DNA from 4 places in the Heyndrickxia acidicola genome. Region 1 is predicted to be linked to each of the others. Evidence: a T-box and tRNA genes for the amino acid it is inferred to sense, from the RefSeq annotation. Region 1 holds a T-box; the other regions hold tRNA genes.
The links. The T-box of region 1 lies ahead of asnS (asparagine--tRNA ligase). A T-box ahead of a tRNA ligase gene usually reads a tRNA of that ligase, here a tRNA-Asn.

Region 1 (4,953 bases):
AAAAATTTTCACTCATACTCTATACCTTCTTTCCTATTATAATGGAATCGACATCAACTGACGCTTAGTGCGTGTAGGAAAAGCTTCCTGGATTAAAAATAAACGTTTTCATGGAAGACTGTTTTCAGACCCGGCTGACGCAAGTGCATCTAGGGAAGTAAGCGTATCCATATGGCCGAAAAAGCCTTATCGGGAACACCCCATTTTGAGTAATTTGTATTTGTTTATATATATTCCGTTTTTAAGCCAAAAAACCTGCTTTTTCTTCTTCAAATTCTTTATTTTAATAAAAAAGTCCTAGACTACTCATAAAAATTGTCGCAAGGACGGCTGAATGGATCGTCTAAAGCGCCTTTTCTTCTATCCTGGCATTTCAATTGGCTCTGATAATTTTACTTGCGGATTTTACGCAAAAGTTTTGATCCTTTTCATGGTCGTTAAAGGAAACAGATCTGCAGCAATTACTCTCCTGTTAGTGTAAAGCTTTGCTCATTCACCAGTTTGTTGAAGTGTTTTTCCAACACGCCCCTTTTAGCAAACAAAAGAAAAACTCAACAAGAATGCAGGTGAGATAGTAATAGTTTTCTCTTATTAACTGACAACACTGATTTAACATTCTTTGATATAATAAACCAAATAAAAGATACATAAATTAGTAGTTTGCATGGAATTGAGGTGAATGAAAAGATGTATTGGACACTATTATTTGAAAACGATGTACCAGTAGCACCCTTCTGCTCTTAAGGAGAAGGTGACTACCTCTCTCCGTTAGGGGCATTTTTGACCTAAATAAAAGACGGAGGGTATAAAAAAATGAAAAGCACCTTATTAGGTTCTATCTATTTAGCCTTAGCCGCCAGTATTTGGGGCGGTATGTATGTTGTTGTTAAGATTGTGGTATCAGTGATTCCTCCACTGGAGCTTGTGTGGATGCGCTATTTAGTCGCTATTGTCACACTTATAATGATTGGATTCGTAACCCGACAAAATTGGAGAATCCATAAACGACATTTCTTACTTATCATAGCCATCGGAATCATTGGTAACGCTATTTCAATTGTTACACAGGAAACTGGCACAATGCTAACTTCCGCCGAAATGGGCGCTATTATAACTTCTTCAACCCCAGCATTTATGGTTATATTCGCCCGGCTGCTCCTAAAAGAACGATTGACATTAAAAAAAGGGCTTTCCGTTTGCTTAGCAACCATCGGCGTTTTTCTCATTGTCGGAGTAGGTCACTTAGGTTTGTCCAGCAAACTAGGGGGGATTTCACTGATTGTTGCTGCTTTAACATGGGCACTTATGTCAGTACTTGTAAAACGTGTGCCGAGTGACTACTCGCAAATTGTCGTTACGACTTATTCGATTTTGGTAGCCCTGATCGTGTTGACCCCTTTTGTATTGCCACATTTATATACAATTGATATCTTTCAGTTACGTCAACCTGCCATCTGGGGAGGAGTCTTGTATTTGGGCATAATATCCACAGCAGGAGGATTTCTCCTTTGGAATCGTGGATTACAAATGCTTAATGCCTCAAGCGGGGGGTTATTTTTCTTCTTTCAGCCCGTTGTTGGAGCATTACTCGGCTGGCTTATTTTAGGAGAAAATATTGGTATTACATTTTGGATTGGCTCCATTCTAATACTTGTTGGTGTCTTATTCGTTATCATTGAGAAAAAATAGCTGCCTATAACTTTTACCCGTAAACAGAAGTCGTTCTGTTCTTCGATAAAAAACAAAAAGCACTGCAGCTCATATGGATGCAGTGCTTTTTGCTATAGCTATTTTTAAAAGAAAATCTTAGAAATCAGCATTTCCCGGTGTACGAGGGAATGGAATCACGTCACGGATATTTTTCATTCCTGTTAAATACATGATCAGGCGCTCAAATCCAATTCCATAGCCGGAATGCTTCGTGCCGCCGTATTTTCTAAGCTCCAGGTACCACCAGTAATCTTCTTCTGACATGCCCAGTTCTTTGATCTTGTCAGCGAGAACTTCTTCCCTTTCCTCACGCTGGCTTCCGCCAATTAACTCACCGATGCCCGGCACTAATAAGTCTGTTGCAGCAACTGTTTTGCCGTCATCATTGGCTCTCATATAGAACGCCTTGATTTCTTTAGGATAGTCAGTTACAAAGACAGGACGTTTGTAAACCTCTTCGCTCAGGTAACGCTCGTGTTCGGTTTGTAGATCCGTACCCCATTCAACAGGATATTCGAATTTCTGTTCTGATTTTTGAAGCAGTTCAACAGCCTCCGTATAGGTAATTCTTCCGAAATCAGACTCTTGCGCGTTCTTTAATCTTTCAATAAGGGTTTTATCAATGAAGCTGTTAAAGAACTCCAATTCTTCCGGTGCCTGTTCGAAAATGAATCCAATGATAAATTTCACCATTTCCTCTGCAAGGTCCATAATATCCGGCAATTCAGCAAATGCCACTTCCGGTTCGACCATCCAGAACTCTGCCGCGTGGCGGGCGGTATTGGAGTTTTCTGCTCTGAAAGTAGGACCGAATGTATACACATTGCGGAATGCCAAGGCAAACGTTTCTGCATTTAATTGTCCGCTCACAGTCAGGTTCGATTCCTTGCCAAAGAAATCTTTCTTTTCATCCACTTTGCCTTCTTCCGTTACAGGAACGTTGTTTAAATCTAATGAAGTAACACGGAACATTTCCCCTGCACCCTCTGTATCGCTCCCTGTAATAATCGGTGTATGCACATTGACAAAGCCTTTTTCCTGGAAAAATTTATGGATTGCATACGATGCTAATGAACGCACTCTGAATACAGCTGAGAATGTATTGGCTCTTGGGCGCAAATGTGCAATCGTTCTAAGGTACTCGAGAGTGTGTCTCTTTTTTTGCAAAGGATAATCTGGATTGGACAGGCCTTCTACCACAATTTTGTGAGCTTTAATTTCAAAAGGCTGTTTCATTTCTGGTGTTGGAACAAATACACCCTCCACTGAAACCGAAGAGCTGATCGGCAGTTTTGTGATCTCTTTGTAGTTTTCAAGCGAATCCTCAAAAACAACCTGTACACTTTTAAAGAAAGTACCATCGTTCAATTCAAGAAATCCAACTGTTTTGGAATCGCGAAGAGTACGAATCCAGCCGGATAGTTGAACGGTCTGGTCTTTAAAACGTTCTTGATTTCTGAATAAATCTTTTACTACGGTCTTGATCATAACGAGCCTCCTATAATACTTCATGATATAAAAAGCCTTCCATCCCCAGCGAAAAAGGGACGAAAGGCTATCTTCCGCGGTACCACCCAAATTGCCACATAGATGGCCAACTTAAAGCTTTTCTGCTTCATCCAGTCCGTAACGTGCTGGAAACGTCTAAGCCTACTAAGGAATCTGTTCGGTTAGAACTCAGAGGTGTTCTTCATTAATGCCTCATCACCAGGCTTCCACCGCCCCCGGCTCGCTATCGATTCCAGCAGAATTACTTTTCCTCTTCAACGTTTTGCTATGTAAATTTACATTATAAAACGATATCACAAAACAGCACCATTTTACAACCCTATTTCGTCATAATATTAGCATAACCCTTCGGCTATTTGCGTAAACTTTGGTGGTATTTGATGCAAAAAACGGATTCGGCACTAAATCTTGCTACATTCAATCTGCTGGTTGATTTCCACTGCAGGCACTCGCTTTCCGCGGGGCGGTTGCGGAGCCTCCTCGTCGCAAGCTCCTGTGGGGTCTCCGCAAACACGCTGATCCCGCAGGAGTCTCGTGCCTTCCGCTGCAATCAACGTTGTATTCAACTAAACAGTGGGTATTAATCATACATGCGCAGTGCTGGTTGTCCTGCTTGTTGATTAAAAGCGGTTAATAGATTTTGGGAGATCCTTTATTCTAGCTGTTCATCGTACATTGTTTACTTTCATTCCTATATCCCGCTATCTTTTATTATCGAATAAAAAACGTCCTTCCATAACGAAGAAAAAGGAATGCCTCATTCATTCGTTATAAAAGAACGCTCTTTACTTTGCAGAAGACCTCTTCAGGCTCCCTCTGCATATTTTGTTCCTCAAAGAATTGTATATCTATACTTTCCTCTACAAGACTACTTTTAAATCTTCTATAGAATTAGTTAATGCCGTTCTTCTTTTTAAAAGCAGCAATTTCATCCGCTGCCATTTGTAAACCGCCCGCGAGCTTAAAGGAATGCTGAATAGCTTCTACCTTTTGATGAAACGCATCATATGAATCCAGCATGTAGTCTGCAATCTGCCGCAGATAGTCCGCAGACAGTGCTTCCTGCCTCAGCCTCTTTCCGGCTCCGAGCTCCTCAACGTGATACGCATTGGCAGGCTGATCGGCATTTTGCGGATATAAAAGCAGCGGTACACCGTAATAGATTCCTTCATTAATGCTGTTCATTCCGCCATGGGTTAAAAACAGGCGGGTATGCTCGAGAACTTCCAGCTGGGGAACATACTGTTTTACAATAAAATTGGCAGGAATCTCACCCAGCTCCTCCACAGAAACGTTCCGCCCGATAGACATTACGACCAGCAGATTTTTATCCCGAAACGCTTCAATACACTGCAGGTAAAAATCCTTCGCCCTGTTAAAGACCGTTCCCAGCGAAATAAACAAAACTTCCTTCCCTTTCAGCTTCTCCATTGGAAAGTCATGTGTTTGAGCCCTTTTTACAATAGAAGGGCCTATAAATTTATAGCGGTCCTCTAAAAACATATCGCCGCCCGGCTGAAAATAACGGCTGGTATAGATAATTGAAAATTGGGAGATATCGGAAAACAAATCAAAATACGATTTCAACCCTAATTCAAAACGGCTATTCAGCTTTTGAAAGAGCTTAGAACACTTGTCTTCAAGCGGCTTTACGTCTTCGGCAGCCGCCAAAGCTCCTCTCTTTTTCAGCATTTCCTCAAACTTCCCCTCCGGCATCACAAAGCCTGGGTGCGA
Region 2 (4,953 bases), 1.7 Mb from region 1:
TCGGAAGCTGGGAGGACCATCTCCCAAGGCTAAATACTCCCTAGTGACCGATAGTGAACCAGTACCGTGAGGGAAAGGTGAAAAGCACCCCGGAAGGGGAGTGAAAGAGATCCTGAAACCGTGTGCCTACAAGTAGTCAAAGCCCTATGCATTTATGCAGGGTAATGGCGTGCCTTTTGTAGAATGAACCGGCGAGTTACGATTTCATGCAAGGTTAAGCTGATAAGGCGGAGCCGCAGCGAAAGCGAGTCTGAATAGGGCGAATGAGTATGAGGTCGTAGACCCGAAACCAGGTGATCTACCCATGTCCAGGGTGAAGGTAAGGTAACACTTACTGGAGGCCCGAACCCACGCACGTTGAAAAGTGCGGGGATGAGGTGTGGGTAGCGGAGAAATTCCAATCGAACCTGGAGATAGCTGGTTCTCTCCGAAATAGCTTTAGGGCTAGCCTCAAGAGAAGAGTATTGGAGGTAGAGCACTGTTTGGACTAGGGGCCCTCATCGGGTTACCGAATTCAGACAAACTCCGAATGCCAAATACTTATTCTTGGGAGTCAGACTGTGAGTGATAAGATCCATGGTCAAAAGGGAAACAGCCCAGACCACCAGCTAAGGTCCCAAAGTATACGTTAAGTGGAAAAGGATGTGGAGTTGCTTAGACAACCAGGATGTTGGCTTAGAAGCAGCCACCATTTAAAGAGTGCGTAATAGCTCACTGGTCGAGTGACTCTGCGCCGAAAATGTACCGGGGCTAAACGTATCACCGAAGCTGTGGATTGACACCGTAGGTGTCAGTGGTAGGAGAGCGTTCTAAGGGCGTTGAAGCTAGACCGTAAGGACTGGTGGAGCGCTTAGAAGTGAGAATGCCGGTATGAGTAGCGAAAGAAGGGTGAGAATCCCTTCCACCGAATGCCTAAGGTTTCCTGAGGAAGGCTCGTCCGCTCAGGGTTAGTCGGGACCTAAGCCGAGGCCGAAAGGCGTAGGCGATGGACAACAGGTTGATATTCCTGTACCACCTCTTTTCCGTTTGAGTGATGGGGGGACGCAGGAGGATAGGGTAAGCACGGCGCTGGATTGCCGTGTCCAAGCAGTTAGGCTGATGATGAGGCAAATCCTTATCATTAAAGCGGAGCTGTGATGGCGAGGGAAATATAGTACCGAAGTTCCTGATTCCACACTGCCAAGAAAAGCCTCTAGCGAGGAAAAAGGTGCCCGTACCGCAAACCGACACAGGTAGGCGAGGAGAGAATCCTAAGGTGAGCGAGAGAACTCTCGTTAAGGAACTCGGCAAAATGACCCCGTAACTTCGGGAGAAGGGGTGCTCTGGTAGGGTGCAAGCCCGAGAGAGCCGCAGTGAATAGGCCCAGGCGACTGTTTAGCAAAAACACAGGTCTCTGCGAAGCCGCAAGGCGAAGTATAGGGGCTGACGCCTGCCCGGTGCTGGAAGGTTAAGGAGAGGGGTTAGCGCAAGCGAAGCTCTGAACTGAAGCCCCAGTAAACGGCGGCCGTAACTATAACGGTCCTAAGGTAGCGAAATTCCTTGTCAGGTAAGTTCTGACCCGCACGAAAGGCGTAACGATCTGGGCACTGTCTCAACGAGAGACTCGGTGAAATTATAGTACCTGTGAAGATGCAGGTTACCCGCGACAGGACGGAAAGACCCCGTGGAGCTTTACTGCAGCTTGATATTGAATTTTGGTACAACTTGTACAGGATAGGTAGGAGCCTTTGAAGCCGGAGCGCCAGCTTCGGTGGAGGCGTCGGTGGGATACTACCCTGGTTGTATTGAAATTCTAACCCGCACCCCTGATCGGGGTGGGAGACAGTGTCAGGCAGGCAGTTTGACTGGGGCGGTCGCCTCCTAAAGAGTAACGGAGGCGCCCAAAGGTTCCCTCAGAATGGTTGGAAATCATTCGCAGAGTGTAAAGGCACAAGGGAGCTTGACTGCGAGACCTACAAGTCGAGCAGGGACGAAAGTCGGGCTTAGTGATCCGGTGGTTCCGCATGGAAGGGCCATCGCTCAACGGATAAAAGCTACCCCGGGGATAACAGGCTTATCTCCCCCAAGAGTCCACATCGACGGGGAGGTTTGGCACCTCGATGTCGGCTCATCGCATCCTGGGGCTGTAGTCGGTCCCAAGGGTTGGGCTGTTCGCCCATTAAAGCGGTACGCGAGCTGGGTTCAGAACGTCGTGAGACAGTTCGGTCCCTATCCGTCGTGGGCGTAGGAAATTTGAGAGGAGCTGTCCTTAGTACGAGAGGACCGGGATGGACGCACCGCTGGTGTACCAGTTGTCTTGCCAAAGGCATCGCTGGGTAGCTATGTGCGGAAGGGATAAGTGCTGAAAGCATCTAAGCATGAAGCCCCCCTCAAGATGAGATTTCCCATAGCGCAAGCTAGTAAGATCCCTGAAAGATGATCAGGTTGATAGGTTCGAGGTGGAAGTGTGGTGACACATGGAGCTGACGGATACTAATCGATCGAGGACTTAACCAAATAGAAAAGCGAAAGCGACTGTTTAGTTCCGACAAGCATAAGATGGATTGCGGCGTGGCGCCTTTTGCCACAGAGCAATACAGATTATGACCTCGAGGAACTAGGAGTAGGAAGGTTTGCTTTTTAACCTTCCACTGTAGCTGGACAATATAAAAGACGATTCAACGTTATTACTTGGTTTCTCATATCTAGTTTTGAGAGAATAATTTTCAAATTTATACTTGATATTTTCTCACAAACATGTATAATAATATATGTCTTAAAGGTTTGGTGGCAATAGCGAGAAGGTCACACCCGTTCCCATCCCGAACACGGAAGTTAAGCTTCTCAGCGCCGATGGTAGTTGGGGGCTGTCCCCCTGTGAGAGTAGGACGTCGCCAAGCTGATATTATTCCGCAGTAGCTCAGTGGTAGAGCTATCGGCTGTTAACCGATCGGTCGTAGGTTCGAGTCCTACCTGCGGAGCCACTTATATGGAGAGCTGTCCGAGAGGTCGAAGGAGCACGATTGGAAATCGTGTAGACGGTCAACGCTGTCTCAAGGGTTCGAATCCCTTGCTCTCCGCCATAATATATTTATGGCCCGTTGGTCAAGCGGTTAAGACACCGCCCTTTCACGGCGGTAACACGGGTTCGAATCCCGTACGGGTCACCAATTAATTAATTTAATAGATACATTGGAGGATTAGCTCAGCTGGGAGAGCACCTGCCTTACAAGCAGGGGGTCGGCGGTTCGAACCCGTCATCCTCCACCATGATATTATCGCGGGGTGGAGCAGTCTGGTAGCTCGTCGGGCTCATAACCCGAAGGTCGCAGGTTCAAATCCTGCCCCCGCAATCTGGTCCCGTAGTGTAGCGGTTATCACGCCTGCCTGTCACGCAGGAGATCGCGGGTTCGATTCCCGTCGGGACCGCCATTTATAAAATACATATTGCTGGAAATCATTTGGCTCAGTAGCTCAGTCGGTAGAGCAAAGGACTGAAAATCCTTGTGTCGGCGGTTCGATTCCGTCCTGAGCCACCATTCATGCCGGCCTAGCTCAATTGGTAGAGCAACTGACTTGTAATCAGTAGGTTGGGGGTTCAAGTCCTCTGGCCGGCACCAGCATTATTTGGAGGGGTAGCGAAGTGGCTAAACGCGGCGGACTGTAAATCCGCTCCTTCGGGTTCGGCGGTTCGAATCCGTCCCCCTCCACCATTATAGGGGTATAGTTTAAAGGTAGAACGAAGGTCTCCAAAACCTTTGGTGTGGGTTCGATTCCTACTACCCCTGCCAATATTATGGCGGCTGTGGCGAAGTGGTTAACGCATCGGATTGTGGTTCCGACATTCGTGGGTTCGATTCCCATCAGCCGCCCCATATGATATAATACAGAACATATAATATCTTATTGATGGGCTATAGCCAAGCGGTAAGGCAACGGACTTTGACTCCGTCATTCGTTGGTTCGAATCCAGCTAGCCCAGTCCTCAGGAAGTATTTTTCCTGAAACGCGGAAGTAGTTCAGTGGTAGAACACCACCTTGCCAAGGTGGGGGTCGCGGGTTCGAATCCCGTCTTCCGCTCCAATGTTGGCGGCATAGCCAAGTGGTAAGGCAGAGGTCTGCAAAACCTTTACCACCGGTTCGAATCCGGTTGCCGCCTCCATAAACATATGCCGGTGTGGCGGAATTGGCAGACGCGCACGACTCAAAATCGTGTTTCTTCGGAAGTGTCGGTTCGACCCCGACCACCGGTATCATTTATAAGGTAGCCAAGCCTTATATCAAAAGACTTTCAACACTTTGTTGGAGGTCTTTTTTTGTTATCTTGCATACGACTATTTTGAAGAAAATCATACGAGATGAATCGTACGAAGTGGAGGGATTAATTTGAGACGTTCAAATGAACTTACAGTTGAAGAAAAGAAATTATTAAAAAGGTCGCTCACAGATGAAGAGGCTATAGAAAAGTTTGAAAGACATTGTATGTTGAAAAAATTAAAACTTGCTACTATTGAATACTGCAGAAATGTGTTTTCCTCTTTCTAAAAAGCGATGGATGGAATTGGGCTTGAAAAGCAGAAAATTGATTTGACACAATCAGATATTGAAAATATTATTTTGTACTTTAAAGAGAGAATAAAGATCGTAGTCAAGTACATGATGAAGGAATTTAAACTGGATGAGTAGAATAAGTCCTAGTGAACTTGGTTTTGTTGTATTCTCAAAATAAATGATTGGAGGATTTCATTGAGAACATTTTTTCGTTATATTGACGACAGTAGTAAATGAAGATGATTTTGATGCGTATGAATGGTTGTTTTCGAAATCGATTGAGGATTATTGTTATCGTCACCCGGAAGATTGGGATTAGCCTGCCATATTGGAGAGAATTAGAAGCTGGAGAGAAATGTATCTGCAATATGGAAGGGATACGCTTGGTTTTGGTTTATACCTTTTTAGTAACGATTAATTTAT
Region 3 (4,953 bases), 1.5 Mb from region 1:
CCTTGTTTGATCGGCTAACAACACTGGCTGGATATGATGCAATTCCTTTAATCCGTCTTCCTCATGGATCTCCAAGTGACATAAAGGATGATAGGCTACCTTGTTAAGCTGTTTCTCATCACACCAAATTCTTAAAGCGATTTGCTGTGCCATCGTTCCGCTTGGAAAAAATACAGATGACTCCATACCAAGATAATCTGCAATTTTTTCCTGGAATTTCTCAATTAGCATTCCCTTTCCGTATACGTCACTTTCTATGTCTCCAGCAACATTACTAAAGGCATCCTTTAGTGTTTGAATATTCCTCTTGCCATTTCCGCCTATTGGATACTTAGCCTGCTTAAACTTTTCCAGTAAGACATTTTGATTATTCATGCCATCTTCTCCTCTTCCTCACACATTTATAGGAACATATCTTTAGTATAAAGTAAAAATTCCAAATAGACATAAAAATATGGGACACTGCTTGAATGTAAGAGGCTCTATATATAGATATTTTAATATCTCAGTACAGCGGAGGAAAAATCCCCTTACCTTAGCCTATAAGAATTAGGGAAAGGAAGTGATTTATATGAAACAATTTCATGCCTGTACACGTAAATACAGCAATAACTGAGAGGGGAAAAGTATATAGTAAAGTTCTTTATTGCTATAGAGGTTGTAAGTATTATTATTTCTGGAATTTTTATTGGAGCTTGGATGAATGGGCAGCTGTAATGGGCTAATTTCCACTCTGAAACCAATAGCCATAGAAACTTCCGAACAAAAAAAACATTAATTTCTGTTTTAGTGGGAATCATTTCTTTAATTGCTGCCGGGCTAATATACTTTTTTGTAAAAACAAAAAAGGACCTAAAATTTGAAGTACAAAACTTGAAGTAAAAACAGCAAACTAAATAACATTTAAAAACACCGCTTTTCATTGAAAATGTGTTTTTAAATGTGATTAAATGGAACGTACTTCTTCAACTCACGGGCCCAATCATTTAAGGATATTTCTTCACAATCTTTGTCTTACATCTAAAAAAGGAGCAGCCATAGCCCCTTCCAAAATCAATGCCAATTCTTATCAATTATATTAAAACTCAAATTTCACAGGTCTTAAAAATAAATCCTTTAAAGTTTCTTTTGGATCATTATTGTTAAATATAATTTCATATACCGCATTACAAATTGGAAGCTGAATGTCATAGTGTGTGGATAATTCTTTCAATGCCGTTACTGTTGAAACACCTTCTGCCAGTTTTTCAAACCTCTCTCCTTGAATAAATCCTTGCCCAAATTTTCTATTGTGACTATCTGAGAATAGTGTTGCTTCAAAGTCTCCTAAATGACTTAATCCATATACAGTTACATCATTGCCACCCATTGCTCTGACTAAACGGGAAATCTCTCTTGTTCCCCTTGCCATAAGTGAACCTTTTAAACTGCTATTATTTAATCCATCTAACATTCCCGCGGCTATACCCATAACATTTTTAGCAGCAGCACCAATCTCATTTCCAATAAGGTCTTGTCCATAGTAAAACCTTATTAAATCACTATTCAACTCTTGCACAATTTTTTTAGTTACTTCAATATTTTCGGAACCGATAACCATGCAATTAGGTATATCATTTACAAAATCCTGTACGTGTCCTGGTCCTACCCATACTGCGATATTTGCGGTTTTTCCAATCTCTTCACCAAATACTTGGGAAAGTCTTTTCCCGCTGGAAGCTTCTAATCCTTTCATACATAAGATGAATGTTTTCCTTTGCATTTTGCTTAGTCTACTTAATTGTTTTGCAAATGAGCGCAATTCCTGAGCACTAATAGAAATGATAATCATTTCAGCATACGATATAGCCTTCTCTAACGACATACTTAGCTCAATATCTTTTGATAAAGTTAAGTAATCATTTTTTCTAGTTTCTTGTAATCCAATAAAATTCCTTGAGTTTTCACGTCCCCATAACATTACATTATGTCCAATCTTATTGGCATACCAAGCCAAAAAGGTTCCCCAACGCCCGCATCCTAAAACTGAAATATCCATTAATTCACCTCATCTTTTTGTTCCTACAGTTTCCATTCAAATTCACTTTGTTTCCCTTTGAAAAAGGATCCATTAATCGTTAATAATAGCTATGTTATATTCGACTTGCTTAATAAAATTTCCTCCCATTTAGTTACAAATCATATCTTTCTTATGCTACTAACATCACGTTTATTTAATAATAAAAAATGCTGCCAATTAGGCAGCATTGAGATTTTGTCCTTTAATAAAATCTTATAATCCAATGAGGTCCGTGTCTGGGGGGATATATACAAGTTGTCTGCCTATTTTTACAATTTGTCCTTTATGGTGAAATTCATGTGTGATGGTATGCGTAAAAAGCCATAATACGGTGAGTAAAAAACCTTTATTTCAATAAAAAAAGGGACATCTAATTCATTTGCAATTTGATGTCCCTTTTTCATGCATTTTATAAACTTGTACTTGAAAACAGAACCCCTAAATTAAATAAGTCATTTTTCGGCATAAAAAAAACACTTTAACAGTGTATGAGGTTTGAAAATATAAAAGTAAAAAGAAAGAAAAACGCGCCTTAGAGGATTCGAACCTCTGACCCACAGCTTAGAAGGCTGTTGCTCTATCCAGCTGAGCTAAAGGCGCATCATAATAATCAGTGGCTCCGCAGGTAGGACTCGAACCTACGACCGATCGGTTAACAGCCGATAGCTCTACCACTGAGCTACTGCGGAAGAATAAAAAATGGGCCTAAATGGACTCGAACCATCGACCTCACGCTTATCAGGCGTGCGCTCTAACCAGCTGAGCTATAGGCCCATAATGAAATTTTGGAGCGGGTGATGGGAATCGAACCCACGACAACAGCTTGGAAGGCTGTAGTTTTACCACTAAACTACACCCGCATCATAAGCACTGGAGGCAACACCCGGATTTGAACCGGGGATAAAGGTTTTGCAGACCTCTGCCTTACCACTTGGCTATGCTGCCTTAAAAATGGCTGGGCTAGCTGGATTCGAACCAACGAATGACGGAGTCAAAGTCCGTTGCCTTACCGCTTGGCTATAGCCCAATTTGAATGGGGCGGCTGATGGGAATCGAACCCACGAATGTCGGAACCACAATCCGATGCGTTAACCACTTCGCCACAGCCGCCATAATAGGAACTTTACAGGGGTAGTAGGAATCGAACCCACATCAAAGGTTTTGGAGACCTTCGTTTTACCATTAAACTATACCCCTAAATGGTGGAGGGGGACGGATTCGAACCGCCGAACCCGAAGGAGCGGATTTACAGTCCGCCGCGTTTAGCCACTTCGCTACCCCTCCAAGATTTAAAATCAAAGGGTATATATTCTATTTAATGGTGGCTCGGGACGGAATCGAACCGCCGACACAAGGATTTTCAGTCCTTTGCTCTACCGACTGAGCTACCGAGCCGTATTGATTTATAAATGGCGGTCCGGACGGGACTCGAACCCGCGACCTCCTGCGTGACAGGCAGGCATTCTAACCAGCTGAACTACCGGACCATGTATTGCGGGGGCAGGATTTGAACCTGCGACCTTCGGGTTATGAGCCCGACGAGCTACCAGACTGCTCCACCCCGCGACGATAATATAAACATTATGCATTTTTTAATATGGCGGAGGAAGAGGGATTCGAACCCCCGCGCGGTGTAACCCGCCTGTCGGTTTTCAAGACCGATCCCTTCAGCCAGACTTGGGTATTCCTCCATATTAATTGGTTTAAATCAGGACTAACCTGAATTTTATATGGTGGAGGATGACGGGTTCGAACCGCCGACCCCCTGCTTGTAAGGCAGGTGCTCTCCCAGCTGAGCTAATCCTCCATATAAATGGACCCTGTAGGACTCGAACCTACGACCGGACGGTTATGAGCCGTCTGCTCTAACCAACTGAGCTAAGGGTCCAGTATCGCTATTATTGAAAGGATGGACCTTTCTAATAAAAGAATCAATACACTTTATAGCGGCGGAGGGGATCGAACCCCCGACCTCACGGGTATGAACCGTACGCTCTAGCCAGCTGAGCTACACCGCCATATTTCATTATAAATGGAGCCTAGCGGGATCGAACCGCTGACCTCCTGCGTGCAAAGCAGGCGCTCTCCCAGCTGAGCTAAGGCCCCATATTAGTGGTCGGGAAGACAGGATTCGAACCTGCGACCCCATGGTCCCAAACCATGTGCTCTACCAAGCTGAGCTACTTCCCGTAAAATGGCGCGCCCGAGAGGAGTCGAACCCCTAACCTTTTGATCCGTAGTCAAACGCTCTATCCAATTGAGCTACGGGCGCTTAATGAAAAGTTATTTTGCTGCCGCAAAAAACTTTGGTGCCGAGGACCGGAATCGAACCGGTACGGTAGTCACCTACCGCAGGATTTTAAGTCCTGTGCGTCTGCCAGTTCCGCCACCCCGGCAAGGGTGTTTGGAGCGGAAGACGGGATTCGAACCCGCGACCCCCACCTTGGCAAGGTGGTGTTCTACCACTGAACTACTTCCGCAAAATTTCAAATAAATGCGGGTGAAGGGAGTCGAACCCCCACGCCTTGCGGCGCCAGATCCTAAGTCTGGTGCGTCTGCCAATTCCGCCACACCCGCATATTTAAATGGTGAGCCATGAAGGACTCGAACCTTCGACCCTCTGATTAAAAGTCAGATGCTCTACCGACTGAGCTAATGGCTCAAACAATGAATACCTTGATTTATAGTATACAGCCTAAACCTTGTGGCATCTACGACGTCACAATCTCAGGATGTCTTGCAAGATGCAGCTCGATTGGTACGCTGATGATAATTCAGTGAAGATTATTCATCGTGCTCTACCGACTGAGCTAATGGCTCGTACTAATTTCCATAAAAGTGGTGCCGGCCAGAGGACTTGAACCCCCAACCTACTGATTACAAGTCAGTTGCTC
Region 4 (4,953 bases), 1.2 Mb from region 1:
GAACAATGTTTTGAAGGATTGAACCTTCAAAACTGAACGAAACGAAAAACGTCTTTTTATGAAGCGAAGCTTCATTTTCCTTAGAAAGGAGGTGATCCAGCCGCACCTTCCGATACGGCTACCTTGTTACGACTTCACCCCAATCATCTGTCCCACCTTCGGCGGCTGGCTCCAAAAGGTTACCTCACCGACTTCGGGTGTTACAAACTCTCGTGGTGTGACGGGCGGTGTGTACAAGGCCCGGGAACGTATTCACCGCGGCATGCTGATCCGCGATTACTAGCGATTCCGGCTTCATGTAGGCGAGTTGCAGCCTACAATCCGAACTGAGAATGGTTTTATGGGATTGGCTAAACCTCGCGGTCTTGCAGCCCTTTGTACCATCCATTGTAGCACGTGTGTAGCCCAGGTCATAAGGGGCATGATGATTTGACGTCATCCCCACCTTCCTCCGGTTTGTCACCGGCAGTCACCCTAGAGTGCCCAACTGAATGCTGGCAACTAAGGTCAAGGGTTGCGCTCGTTGCGGGACTTAACCCAACATCTCACGACACGAGCTGACGACAACCATGCACCACCTGTCACTCTGTCCCCCGAAGGGGAAAGCCCTATCTCTAGGGTTGTCAGAGGATGTCAAGACCTGGTAAGGTTCTTCGCGTTGCTTCGAATTAAACCACATGCTCCACCGCTTGTGCGGGCCCCCGTCAATTCCTTTGAGTTTCAGCCTTGCGGCCGTACTCCCCAGGCGGAGTGCTTAATGCGTTAGCTGCAGCACTAAAGGGCGGAAACCCTCTAACACTTAGCACTCATCGTTTACGGCGTGGACTACCAGGGTATCTAATCCTGTTCGCTCCCCACGCTTTCGCGCCTCAGCGTCAGTTACAGACCAGAGAGTCGCCTTCGCCACTGGTGTTCCTCCACATATCTACGCATTTCACCGCTACACGTGGAATTCCACTCTCCTCTTCTGCACTCAAGTCTCCCAGTTTCCAATGACCCTCCACGGTTGAGCCGTGGGCTTTCACATCAGACTTAAGAAACCGCCTGCGCGCGCTTTACGCCCAATAATTCCGGACAACGCTTGCCACCTACGTATTACCGCGGCTGCTGGCACGTAGTTAGCCGTGGCTTTCTGGTTAGGTACCGTCAAGGTACCGCCCTATTCGAACGGTACTTGTTCTTCCCTAACAACAGAGTTTTACGATCCGAAAACCTTCATCACTCACGCGGCGTTGCTCCGTCAGACTTTCGTCCATTGCGGAAGATTCCCTACTGCTGCCTCCCGTAGGAGTCTGGGCCGTGTCTCAGTCCCAGTGTGGCCGATCACCCTCTCAGGTCGGCTACGCATCGTTGCCTTGGTGAGCCGTTACCTCACCAACTAGCTAATGCGCCGCGGGTCCATCTGTAAGTGATAGCCGAAGCCATCTTTCAATATTCCCCCATGCGGAGGAAGAAGTTATCCGGTATTAGCCCCGGTTTCCCGGAGTTATCCCAGTCTTACAGGCAGGTTACCCACGTGTTACTCACCCGTCCGCCGCTAACCAAAAGGGAGCAAGCTCCCAATTGATTCGCTCGACTTGCATGTATTAGGCACGCCGCCAGCGTTCGTCCTGAGCCAGGATCAAACTCTCCAAAAAAGAGTTGATTTAGCTCTTAAAGTTGTTGTCTATATAAGACAAAGAATTAACGTTGACGTTTCTGTTTTGTTTAGTTTTCAAAGAACTATGTAATCAATTTGGAGCGGGTGATGGGAATCGAACCCACGACAACAGCTTGGAAGGCTGTGGTTTTACCATTAAACTACACCCGCATATATAATTGTGATGGTCGGGAAGACAGGATTCGAACCTGCGACCCCATGGTCCCAAACCATGTGCTCTACCAAGCTGAGCTACTTCCCGTAAATGGCGCGCCCGAGAGGAGTCGAACCCCTAACCTTTTGATCCGTAGTCAAACGCTCTATCCAATTGAGCTACGGGCGCATAATATGTTTGTTTTTTATAATGGTGCGGCCGAGAGGACTTGAACCTCCACGGGGTTGCCCCCACTAGGCCCTCAACCTAGCGCGTCTGCCATTCCGCCACGACCGCATATTTTATAGTGACGAACAATATCTTAACAAACTATCAGGTTCTTGTCAATACTTTTTTTGGTGCGGGTGAAGGGAGTCGAACCCCCACGCCTTGCGGCGCCAGATCCTAAGTCTGGTGCGTCTGCCAATTCCGCCACACCCGCGTATTCAAAATGGTGAGCCATGAAGGACTCGAACCTTCGACCCTCTGATTAAAAGTCAGATGCTCTACCGACTGAGCTAATGGCTCGTACAAATCCATCTGTAAGAATAAAGATTTGTTTCATAAAAAGAAAATGGCTGGGCTAGCTGGATTCGAACCAACGAATGACGGAGTCAAAGTCCGTTGCCTTACCGCTTGGCTATAGCCCAATGAATTTCTTTTAAAAAAGAAAAAATGGCGGTCCCGACGGGATTCGAACCCGCGATCTCCTGCGTGACAGGCAGGCGTGATAACCGCTACACTACGGGACCTTGCAATATATTTTTTTAAAAATGACCCGTACGGGATTCGAACCCGTGTTACCGCCGTGAAAGGGCGGTGTCTTAACCGCTTGACCAACGGGCCATAACTGATTGCTTGTCCATGTATAAAATAAGATTAAACATGGCGGAGAAGGAGGGATTTGAACCCTCGCGCCGCTTACGCGACCTACACCCTTAGCAGGGGCGCCTCTTCAGCCACTTGAGTACTTCCCCATGGCTCCGCAGGTAGGACTCGAACCTACGACCGATCGGTTAACAGCCGATAGCTCTACCACTGAGCTACTGCGGAATAATTATCTTATCGACTCTTAAAATTATAATAAGATACCTTCAAAGTGTCAAGCACTTTTATCAATTTATTTTATTATTATTTAAATATGTTTAAAACCCTTTATAAATAGCCTGTTTCAGGCTGTTTTCATTTCATTTCTTTTAACTTTCCTCTACATTTTCCGCACACAAAACGGATAATATTCACTTTTCTTTTTCTGTTATAGGAAGTATTGCAGACAGTACAGATATATTGATGAAGTAATTGAATTTTTTTCGTCTCACCTTCTAATGGGGAGCAATATCTTGGTGCACCAACCAATGACAATAATTGCTTAAAGTCCTGATCCCGATGCTGGTATCCTTGTCCTTCAAGGTGAAGATGATAATGGCACAGTTCGTGTTTTATAATACCAACAAGTTCTTCTTTTCCGTAAGCCTCGTAATACTTCCTGTTAATTTCTATATTGTGAGACCTTAAAAGGTACCTCCCGCCCGTCGTTCTAAGTCGGGAGTTAAATAATGCAAGATGTTTAAATGGGCGTTTGAAATAAGTTAAAGAAAGTTCTTCTACCAAAGTTTGTAACGAATGATTATCCAATTGTATAATCCTCCAATTTAAAAGAAGGTGAGAACGTGACAAACTATTATAGCATATATTAAGTATTAGCATATTTTGCATGAGCGATTTTTCCAGCTATCTCCTCATAATCCATAGCTATCGTCTAACTTGTTACTGGTTAGCCTCACAAAGGAAAAGGGGGGTGTCTCCGCTATGCCGACTTGGTTCCAAAACCAAATGCGCCGCGCTTTCTCGGAAAAAAACCGATATCAAATTAAATTATTAAATCAGTGCTGGTTTTTTTACACAACAAAACACTGCTCATAGTGAGCAGTGTTTTTCATTGCGGTATTTTCAACTAATTTATTTATTATGCAAAAGTTGATATGTTAGAAAAAAATCGACCTAGATTTCATTCTGAGGGAAGCATCGTCAAAGACAATCTCCCTTTTTGGACATCAACTTTTTCCACCCAAACTGTAACGATGTCACCAACAGAGACAACATCTAAAGGATGCTTGACAAATTTGTTACTAAGCTTGGAAATATGCACAAGCCCATCTTCTTTCACACCCACGTCTACAAACGCCCCAAAGTCTACAACATTTCTAACGGTACCTTGCATTTCAGTGCCGGCTTTCAGATCTTCCAATTTAAGAATGTCTTTCTTTAAGAGCGGCTTGGGCTGTTCATCCCGAGGATCTCTTCCTGGACGATTTAAAGCATCCAGAATATCTTTTAAGGTAGGTTCACCAATTCCAAGATCCTGGGCTGTTTCTTTGAGTGATAAGCTGCTGATAGCTGCCTTTAAAGATTCGCTTCCTAAATCAGTAACTGTACATCCCAGCTTTTTTAATAACTTCTTAACGACATTATAGCTTTCAGGATGAATCGGCGTTTTGTCCAGCGGATCCTCTCCATTATTAATTCTAAGAAACCCAATGCTTTGTTCATAGGTTTTTGCACCCAAACGCGGAATTCCCTTCAGGTTTCCTCTGTTTATGAATTTTCCATTCTCTTCACGATACTTAACAATATTATTGGCAACGGCTTTACTTAACCCTGAGACATATTGCAATAAAGCAGCCGAGGCGGTGTTGACATCCACTCCGACCTTGTTCACCGCTGTTTCTACAACAAAAGTTAAGGATTCATTCAGCTTTTTTTGAGATACATCATGCTGATATTGCCCTACACCCACGGATTTAGGATCAATTTTTACTAGCTCAGCCAATGGATCCTGTAACCTTCTCGCTATAGAAACCGCACTCCTTTCTTCAACCTGTAACTCAGGAAACTCTTCTCTGGCTATGTCCGAAGCAGAATACACACTTGCACCGGCTTCATTGACAATAATATAGGAGATTTCTCCCTGAAGCTCCTTAAGTATATCCACAACAAATTGTTCGGTCTCTTGTGAAGCTGTCCCATTGCCGATCGCAATCACTTCTATATTGAATTTTTGAAGAATGGAAGTAAACTTGTCTCTGGCTTCAGCTGGTTTTGCTTTTGGAGGATGAGGATAAATTACGTTAATATCCAAAACCTTTCCCGTCTCATTAAC

Region 2: it encodes a tRNA-Asn, which carries the amino acid that the T-box ahead of asnS (asparagine--tRNA ligase) is inferred to sense. The anticodon was not compared.
Region 3: it encodes a tRNA-Asn, which carries the amino acid that the T-box ahead of asnS (asparagine--tRNA ligase) is inferred to sense. The anticodon was not compared.
Region 4: it encodes a tRNA-Asn, which carries the amino acid that the T-box ahead of asnS (asparagine--tRNA ligase) is inferred to sense. The anticodon was not compared.

Annotation. Positions count from the first base shown of each region.
Region 1 covers NZ_KV440953.1:4,245,930-4,250,882, reverse strand. Annotated here, with positions in the region: gene A5N88_RS19780 (hypothetical protein) at 1-16, opposite strand, end outside; gene A5N88_RS19775 (DMT family transporter) at 814-1,689, shown strand; gene asnS (asparagine--tRNA ligase) at 1,807-3,198, opposite strand; T-box leader at 3,251-3,486, opposite strand; gene A5N88_RS25650 (hypothetical protein) at 3,621-3,773, opposite strand; gene A5N88_RS19765 (macrolide family glycosyltransferase) at 4,111-4,953, opposite strand, start outside.
Region 2 covers NZ_KV440953.1:2,524,901-2,529,853, reverse strand. Annotated here, with positions in the region: rRNA gene A5N88_RS11890 (23S ribosomal RNA) at 1-2,496, shown strand, start outside; rRNA gene rrf (5S ribosomal RNA) at 2,763-2,879, shown strand; tRNA gene A5N88_RS11880 (tRNA-Asn) at 2,889-2,963, shown strand; tRNA gene A5N88_RS11875 (tRNA-Ser) at 2,971-3,062, shown strand; tRNA gene A5N88_RS11870 (tRNA-Glu) at 3,075-3,149, shown strand; tRNA gene A5N88_RS11865 (tRNA-Val) at 3,174-3,249, shown strand; tRNA gene A5N88_RS11860 (tRNA-Met) at 3,259-3,332, shown strand; tRNA gene A5N88_RS11855 (tRNA-Asp) at 3,336-3,411, shown strand; tRNA gene A5N88_RS11850 (tRNA-Phe) at 3,443-3,518, shown strand; tRNA gene A5N88_RS11845 (tRNA-Thr) at 3,524-3,599, shown strand; tRNA gene A5N88_RS11840 (tRNA-Tyr) at 3,609-3,692, shown strand; tRNA gene A5N88_RS11835 (tRNA-Trp) at 3,697-3,770, shown strand; tRNA gene A5N88_RS11830 (tRNA-His) at 3,779-3,854, shown strand; tRNA gene A5N88_RS11825 (tRNA-Gln) at 3,890-3,961, shown strand; tRNA gene A5N88_RS11820 (tRNA-Gly) at 3,988-4,062, shown strand; tRNA gene A5N88_RS11815 (tRNA-Cys) at 4,068-4,141, shown strand; tRNA gene A5N88_RS11810 (tRNA-Leu) at 4,151-4,232, shown strand; gene A5N88_RS24930 (hypothetical protein) at 4,366-4,524, shown strand.
Region 3 covers NZ_KV440953.1:2,762,482-2,767,434, forward strand. Annotated here, with positions in the region: gene A5N88_RS12870 (threonine aldolase family protein) at 1-375, opposite strand, end outside; partial or broken gene A5N88_RS26400 (LPXTG cell wall anchor domain-containing protein) at 733-882, shown strand; gene A5N88_RS12875 (NAD(P)H-dependent glycerol-3-phosphate dehydrogenase) at 1,079-2,038, opposite strand; partial or broken gene A5N88_RS24400 (DinB family protein) at 2,273-2,392, opposite strand; tRNA gene A5N88_RS12880 (tRNA-Arg) at 2,586-2,659, opposite strand; tRNA gene A5N88_RS12885 (tRNA-Asn) at 2,674-2,748, opposite strand; tRNA gene A5N88_RS12890 (tRNA-Ile) at 2,760-2,833, opposite strand; tRNA gene A5N88_RS12895 (tRNA-Gly) at 2,846-2,919, opposite strand; tRNA gene A5N88_RS12900 (tRNA-Cys) at 2,931-3,004, opposite strand; tRNA gene A5N88_RS12905 (tRNA-Gln) at 3,012-3,086, opposite strand; tRNA gene A5N88_RS12910 (tRNA-His) at 3,094-3,169, opposite strand; tRNA gene A5N88_RS12915 (tRNA-Trp) at 3,186-3,256, opposite strand; tRNA gene A5N88_RS12920 (tRNA-Tyr) at 3,260-3,343, opposite strand; tRNA gene A5N88_RS12925 (tRNA-Phe) at 3,379-3,454, opposite strand; tRNA gene A5N88_RS12930 (tRNA-Asp) at 3,470-3,546, opposite strand; tRNA gene A5N88_RS12935 (tRNA-Met) at 3,552-3,625, opposite strand; tRNA gene A5N88_RS12940 (tRNA-Ser) at 3,658-3,750, opposite strand; tRNA gene A5N88_RS12945 (tRNA-Val) at 3,791-3,866, opposite strand; tRNA gene A5N88_RS12950 (tRNA-Ile) at 3,874-3,947, opposite strand; tRNA gene A5N88_RS12955 (tRNA-Met) at 4,004-4,077, opposite strand; tRNA gene A5N88_RS12960 (tRNA-Ala) at 4,093-4,165, opposite strand; tRNA gene A5N88_RS12965 (tRNA-Pro) at 4,173-4,249, opposite strand; tRNA gene A5N88_RS12970 (tRNA-Arg) at 4,255-4,331, opposite strand; tRNA gene A5N88_RS12975 (tRNA-Leu) at 4,367-4,455, opposite strand; tRNA gene A5N88_RS12980 (tRNA-Gly) at 4,465-4,539, opposite strand; tRNA gene A5N88_RS12985 (tRNA-Leu) at 4,555-4,636, opposite strand; tRNA gene A5N88_RS12990 (tRNA-Lys) at 4,646-4,721, opposite strand; tRNA gene A5N88_RS12995 (tRNA-Thr) at 4,899-4,953, opposite strand, start outside.
Region 4 covers NZ_KV440953.1:3,062,522-3,067,474, forward strand. Annotated here, with positions in the region: rRNA gene A5N88_RS14270 (16S ribosomal RNA) at 85-1,637, opposite strand; tRNA gene A5N88_RS14275 (tRNA-Gly) at 1,737-1,810, opposite strand; tRNA gene A5N88_RS14280 (tRNA-Pro) at 1,825-1,901, opposite strand; tRNA gene A5N88_RS14285 (tRNA-Arg) at 1,906-1,982, opposite strand; tRNA gene A5N88_RS14290 (tRNA-Leu) at 2,005-2,090, opposite strand; tRNA gene A5N88_RS14295 (tRNA-Leu) at 2,151-2,235, opposite strand; tRNA gene A5N88_RS14300 (tRNA-Lys) at 2,246-2,321, opposite strand; tRNA gene A5N88_RS14305 (tRNA-Gln) at 2,369-2,443, opposite strand; tRNA gene A5N88_RS14310 (tRNA-Asp) at 2,470-2,545, opposite strand; tRNA gene A5N88_RS14315 (tRNA-Glu) at 2,568-2,639, opposite strand; tRNA gene A5N88_RS14320 (tRNA-Ser) at 2,680-2,770, opposite strand; tRNA gene A5N88_RS14325 (tRNA-Asn) at 2,772-2,846, opposite strand; gene A5N88_RS14330 (SprT family protein) at 2,976-3,428, opposite strand; gene cmpA (cortex morphogenetic protein CmpA) at 3,603-3,716, shown strand; gene A5N88_RS14335 (Tex family protein) at 3,802-4,953, opposite strand, start outside.